2 regions of the Pseudomonas urethralis genome follow, and region 2 is predicted to be linked to the other one. Evidence: predicted binding sites of a transcription regulator. Region 2 holds the regulator's gene; the other holds the start of a gene.
The links. The regulator FliA, encoded in region 2, starts transcription of late flagellar genes. The targets are predictions, from matches to a motif close to CTAAAGTTTNNNNNNNNNNNGCCGNTAA.
Positions count from the first base shown of each region.

Region 1: a site for FliA is predicted at 1,696-1,723, ahead of L6D64_RS05610 (methyl-accepting chemotaxis protein). Genes of this name have one in related genera too.

Region 1 is NZ_BQIJ01000003.1:27,076-30,481, reverse strand. Features, by position in the region: gene pcaH (protocatechuate 3,4-dioxygenase subunit beta) at 1-532, opposite strand, end outside; gene ypfJ (KPN_02809 family neutral zinc metallopeptidase) at 721-1,611, shown strand; gene L6D64_RS05610 (methyl-accepting chemotaxis protein) at 1,809-3,406, shown strand, end outside.
Region 2 is NZ_BQIJ01000001.1:245,679-249,084, forward strand. Features, by position in the region: gene L6D64_RS01090 (chemotaxis protein CheA) at 1-187, opposite strand, end outside; gene L6D64_RS01095 (protein phosphatase CheZ) at 200-988, opposite strand; gene L6D64_RS01100 (chemotaxis response regulator CheY) at 1,008-1,382, opposite strand; gene fliA (RNA polymerase sigma factor FliA) at 1,490-2,230, opposite strand; gene fleN (flagellar synthesis regulator FleN) at 2,227-3,060, opposite strand; gene flhF (flagellar biosynthesis GTPase FlhF) at 3,154-3,406, opposite strand, start outside.

The DNA of each region.
Region 1 (3,406 bases), on a different contig from region 2:
GGGTGATCAGCTTGGTGGCGATCGACGGGCCGCTGATGCCGAAATGGATGTGCGCCGGGCGCCAGTCATTCGGCCCGTTGCGCCAAGGGTACGGGCCCGGCTTGATGGTGCGGAAGCTGTAGTAGCCGTCGCGGTCGGTCAGGCAACGGCCGACGCCACCGAAGTTAGGGTCCAGCGGCGCCAGGTAACGGTCGTTCTTGTGGCGATAGCGGCCGCCGGCATTGGCTTGCCACATCTCCACCAGGGTGTTCGGCACAGGCTTGCCGTACTGGTCGACGACGCGGCCGGCAACGATGATGCGCTCGCCGATCGGCAGGCCACCGTTGTTGAAGTTCAGCAGCAGGTCATGGTCGTGGGCACCGAAGCCCAGGTGGGAAAAGTCCGGGCCGGTGGTTTCGCTGATCGACTGTGGGATGCTGACCAGTGCCTGGCGCGGCGAGCGGGCAACGGAAGTCTTGTAGTCGGGCGTCAGGGCCTTGGGATGCCAGTTGCGATCACGGATCACGAAGCGGCTGTTGTCCTGGGCAGGCATGCCGGATTCCTCTCTTGGAATTATGAAAACGCCTGTACACGGCAGGCGGACTTGCAGTTTCAGGCAGGTAGCGAGGGATGGATAATGAAATCACCGGTCAATTACATAACCAAAAGGTTATGTATTAGTGGCTTTGGCTGTGGTGATCTAATCTTTAACCTCATGTTTCACGCTCTGGAGAGTTCCTCATGGAATGGCGAAAAGGCCGGCGCAGCGACAATGTGGTCGATGCTCGCGGCGAAGGTGGCGGCGGCGGCATGCGCTTTGGCGGCGGCAAGGGGCTGGGGCTTGGCGCTGTGCTGCTGATTGTCGGCATCGGCTGGCTGACCGGCCAGGACCCGCTGCAGATTCTTGGCCAGCTCGCCGGGCAGATGGAACAACAGCAACAGCAGGCAGCCCCCAGTGGCGCTGGCGGCAAGGCACCGCCGGCCAACGACGAACAGGCGCAGTTCGTCGCCTCGGTCCTGGGCGATACGGAAGACACCTGGAAGGCCCTGTTCGCCCAAGCGGGCAAGCAGTACCGTGATCCCAAGCTGGTGTTGTTCAGCGGCCAGGTCAATTCGGCCTGCGGTTTTGCGTCTGCGGCGGTCGGGCCGTTCTACTGCCCGGCGGATCAGCGGGTCTACCTGGACATGTCGTTCTTCCGCGAAATGGAAACCCGCTTCGCTGCGGCCGGCGACTTCGCCCAGGCCTACGTGATCGCCCACGAGATCGGCCACCACGTGCAGACCCTGCTCGGTGTGTCGGCCAAGGTCGATGCCGCGCGGCGCAGTGGCCAGCGCCTGGAAGGCGACAATGGCCTGCTGGTGCGCCAGGAACTGCAGGCCGACTGCCTGGCCGGCGTTTGGGCGTATCAGGCGCAGAAGCGGTTGAACTGGCTGGAGCCGGGTGATGTTGAAGAGGCGCTGAATGCCGCCAATGCCATTGGTGATGACCGGCTGCAACAGCAAGGTCAGGGGCGCGTGGTGCCCGACTCCTTCACCCATGGCACCTCGGCGCAGCGGGTGCGCTGGTTCAAGGCCGGGTTTGCCCAAGGCAACGTGAACAGCTGCGATACCTTCGGTGCGCGCAGCCTTTGAGACCTTCGGGCCGCTTTGCGGCCCTTCGCGGGCGTGCCCGCTCCCGCGAGTTTTCGCTTAGTTACAAATCAACTGCAAAAGCGATTCAGCTTTACCTTCGACCTGCCGATAACACCTGCACGAATCAGCGGGCCCCCAGAACAACAACGCCCTGCGATCGATGATCAGTGAGCGAATGAATTTTCTGGAGAGCGTGCATGAACAGCTGGTTCGCCAATATCAGCGTCAACCTCAAACTCGGCCTGGGCTTCGGCCTGGTGCTGGTTCTAACCGGCCTGCTGGCCCTGACCGGCTGGACCAGCCTGGGCAGCCTGATTGACCGCAGCAACTGGATGGGTGACATCGGTCAGCTCAACAAGGATCTGACCGACCTGCGCATCGCGCGTCTGCAGTACATGATCGCCAATGGCGATGACGCCGCCGCTGCCAACACCCAGGCCAAGCTCGACGCCTTCAGCAAGCAGCAGCAATACCTGGTCACCACCTTCACCAGCCCGGCCAACGTCGTGCTGCTCAAGGAGCTGGGGCAGACCATCAGCGAGTACAAGGTATCGCTGAACAAGATGCGCGCCGGCTACAAGAGTTCGCTGGCCGCCCGTGATGCAATGAACGTGTCGGCGGCCAGGGCCGATGAGGCCATGGAAGTCCTCAGCCAGGACGTCATGTCCCGCCCCGAGCCCGACAGTGTGCGCCTGGCCCAGTACCAACTGATCAGCAAGGCGCGCCAGCAACTGCTGCAGGTGCGTATCGACGTGCGCGGTTACATTGCCGACAACAGTGCCGCCAACGAGCAGACCGCCCTGCGCCAGCTGGAAGGTGCGCTGGCCGATATCGACAACCTCAAGCGCCAGTTGCCAGCTGAAGCCGCCCGTGTCCAGCAGTTCGAGCAATCGGTGCAGGCCTACCGCGATGCCGTGCGCCAGTTCCGCGATGCGGTTGCCGACATCACCGTTGCCCGCGCCGAGATGACGGTGCAAGGCGCCGATATCGTCAAGCGCAGCGACGCGCTGTACAACATCCAGCTGGAGCGTCGCGACGCAGAAAGCACCCAGGCCCGCAGCCTGCAGACTATCGCCACGCTGCTGGCCCTGCTGGCTGGCGTGATTGCCGCCGTGGTCATCACCCGCCAGATCACCCGCCCGCTGCGCGATACCCTGCAAGCGGTGGAACGCATCGCCGGTGGCGACCTGACCCACGACCTGCGCGTCACCCGCCGCGACGAAATCGGCGTGCTGCAACAAGGCATCGCACGCATGGGCACTACCCTGCGCGAGCTGATCAGCGGCATCCGTGACGGCGTCACCCAGATCGCCAGCGCCGCCGAAGAGCTGTCGGCGGTGACCGAACAGACCAGCGCCGGTGCCAACAGCCAGAAGGTCGAAACCGACCAGGTGGCCACCGCCATGCATGAAATGGCCGCTACCGTTCAGGAAGTGGCGCGCAACGCCGAGCAGGCTTCTCACGCCGCGACCGGCGCCGATGACGAAGCGCGTGCCGGTGACCGCGTGGTCGGCGAGGCGATCAGCCAGATCGAACGCCTGGCCGAAGAAGTGCACCGCTCCACCGAGGCCATGAACCTGCTGCAACAGGAAAGCCAGAAGATCGGCAGCGTGATGGACGTGATCAAGTCGGTGGCCGAGCAGACCAACCTGCTGGCGCTCAACGCCGCGATCGAAGCGGCCCGAGCCGGTGAAGCCGGCCGTGGTTTTGCCGTGGTCGCCGACGAAGTGCGTGGCCTGGCCCAGCGCACGCAAAAGTCCACCGAAGAGATCGAGGGGTTGGTGGCCAGCCTGCA
Region 2 (3,406 bases):
GCTCATTCAGCTGAAGGAAGCCGGCGCCCCCTTTTACAGTGTGGAAACCGCGAAAGATCGCATTGAGCAGGTCGGCATCGTCGGGCCGGCTTTCCAGCTCGACCAGTTGCTCGGACAGTTGCTCAAGAATTTCGCCGGCTTCTACCAGGAAATCCTGAAGGATTTCTTCATCGGCGCCGAAGCTCATTAAACGTGCTCCTTAAAAACCCAGGCTGGACAGCAGATCGTCGACGTCGTCCTGACCGGACACAACGTCTTCACGCTTATCGGCATGAATCTGCGGACCTTCACCCCGAGTCGGATGTTTTTCTTGATCTTTTTCAGCGCGCAGCTGCTGGTGGTCATGTTCGATACCGGCAAAACGGTCGACCTGACTGGCCATCAGCACGAGCTTGAGCAGATTGCTTTCCACTTCGGTCACCAGCGCAGTGACGCGCTTGATCACCTGGCCGGTCAGGTCTTGGTAGTCCTGGGCCAGCAGTATGTCGTTGAGGTGGCCGGCGACCTTGCGGTTGCCCTCGGCGCTGTGCGTCAGGAAACTGTCGACACGCTTGACCAGTTCGCGAAACTCCGGCGCTGCGACTTCACGGCGCATGAAGCGCTGCCAGTCGACGCTCAGGCCTTGTGCCTCGGCTGCCAGCTCGTTGAGCACCGGGGTGCTCTCCTCCACCAGGTCCATGGTGCGGTTGGCCGCACCCTCGGTGAGCTTGACCACATAGGACAGGCGCTCGGTGGCATCGGTGATCTGCGAGACTTCCTCGGCCTGCGGCATGCGCGGGTCGATCTGGAAGCTGACGATCGCGCTGTGCAGCTCACGGGTGAGCTTGCCGACCTCCTGGTACAGGCCACGGTCTCGGGTCTGGTTGAGCTGGTGGATCAGTTGCACGGCATCGCCGAAGTGGCCCTTCTCCAGGCTCGAGACCAATTCTTGCGCGTGCTTCTTGAGGGTCGACTCGAACTCCCCCAATGACGTATTTGATGATTCCATGGCGCCCCCCTGACGTGACTCAGCCGTTGACGCGCTCGAAGATCTTCTCGATCTTTTCTTTCAGCACCTGGGCAGTGAACGGCTTGACCACATAACCATTCACGCCGGCCTGGGCCGCTTCGATGATCTGGTCGCGCTTGGCTTCGGCGGTCACCATCAGCACCGGCATGGTCTTCAAGCGCTCGTGCGCACGTACCTTGCGCAGCAGGTCGATACCGGACATGCCCGGCATGTTCCAGTCGGTCACCAGGAAGTCGTAGTGGCCGCTTTCGAGCATCGGCAGCGCAGTGGTGCCGTCGTCGGCTTCTTCGGTGTTGGTGAAGCCCAGGTCACGCAACAGGTTCTTGATGATCCGCCGCATCGTCGAAAAGTCGTCAACGATGAGGATTTTCATGTCTTTGTTCAAGTAGACCTCCAAGCAGTCTCAAACGCGCTCGGCCCCGAGCGCGCGTATTCATTCAATTCGGTACAACGTGGAAAACGACTGCAACGACCCCCGGCTCAACGCGCCCGCCATTCCCCCAGGCGGCTGCGCAGGCGCGCGGCACACTGGCTGTGCAACTGACTGACACGCGATTCGCTGACCCCCAGCACCTCACCGATTTCCTTGAGGTTCAGCTCTTCGTCGTAGTACAGCGCCAGCACCAGGCGCTCACGCTCCGGCAGGTTGGCGATCGCATCGGTCAGGGCGGCCTGGAAGCGCTCGTCTTCCAGATCGCGTGACGGCTCGACCTGGCTACTGGCGCCGTCCTCGTGCAGCCCTTCGTGCTCGCCGTCCTGCAACAGGTCGTCGAAACTGAACAGGCGGCTGCCCAAGGTATCGTTCAAGATCCCGTAGTAATCATCGAGACTCAATTGGAGTTCGGCAGCAACTTCATGATCTTTAGCGTCGCGGCCAGTTCTTGCTTCCACGGCGCGCATCGCGTCACTGACCATGCGCGTATTACGGTGCACCGAACGCGGTGCCCAATCGCCCTTGCGGACCTCGTCGAGCATCGCCCCGCGGATGCGGATACCCGCGTAGGTTTCAAAGCTGGCGCCCTTGCTGGCGTCGTATTTGTTGGCCACTTCCAGCAGGCCGATCATGCCGGCCTGGATCAGGTCTTCGACCTGGACATTGGCCGGCAGGCGCGCCAGCAAGTGGTAGGCAATGCGCTTGACCAGCGGTGCATAGCGCTCCACCAGCTCGAACTGGGCGTCTTTCGACGCCTTGCTGTACATCTTGAAGCCGCTCGCGTTCATAGCACGGGCCCTGCGCTGGTGGGTTGCACCAGGCGCTCGACGAAGAACTCAAGGTGGCCGCGCGGGTTGGCAGGCAGCGGCCAGCTGTCAACCTTCTGCGCAATGGCCTTGAACGCCAGGGCGCACTTGGAGCGTGGGAAGGCCTCGTACACCGCGCGCTGCTTCTGCACCGCCTTGCGCACGCTTTCGTCGTAAGGCACGGCACCGACGTATTGCAGGGCGACGTCGAGGAAGCGGTCGGTGACCTTGGTCAGCTTGGCGAACAGGTTGCGCCCTTCCTGCGGGCTTTGCGCCATGTTGGCCAGCACGCGGAAACGGTTCATCCCGTAGTCGCGGTTGAGCAGCTTGATCAGCGCGTAGGCGTCGGTGATCGAGGTCGGCTCGTCGCACACCACGAGCAGCACTTCCTGGGCGGCGCGCACGAAGCTGACTACCGAGTCACCGATACCCGCAGCGGTGTCGATCACCAGCACATCGAGGTTGTCGCCGATCTCGCTGAAGGCCTGGATCAGCCCGGCATGCTGCGCCGGGGCCAGGTGCACCATGCTCTGCGTGCCGGAGGCGGCCGGCACGATGCGCACACCGCCAGGCCCCTGCAACAGCACGTCGCGCAGCTCGCAGCGCCCTTCGATGACATCGGCCAGGGTGCGCTTCGGGGTGAGGCCCAGCAATACGTCGACATTGGCCAGGCCAAGGTCGGCGTCCAGCAACATCACCCGGCGGCCGAGTTCAGCCAGCGCCAGGGACAAGTTCACTGAAACGTTAGTCTTGCCGACGCCACCTTTGCCACCGGTGACGGCGATCACCTGTACGGGATGCATGCTACCCATGTTCGTTGTTTACCTTGTCTCGCTTGGACCCAAGCCACACGCGGGGCAAGACTGCCAACCCCGGAATGTAGGTACTTTGCATACGCTTCATCCTCAACCCGCGCGCCGCGGGTTGTGGTAGAGATCAGCGAACATGTCGGCCATCGCCTCTTCGCTGGGCTCGTCCTGCAACTGCACATTGACCGCGCGGGTCACCAGTTGGTGCGGGCGTGGCAGGTGCAGGTCGTCAGGAATACGCGGGCCATCGGTGAGGTAGGCCACGGGCAGTTCATGACTGATGGCCAGGCTCAGCACATCGCCGAGGCTCGCCGTTTCATCGAGTTTGGTCAGGATGCAGCCGGCCAGG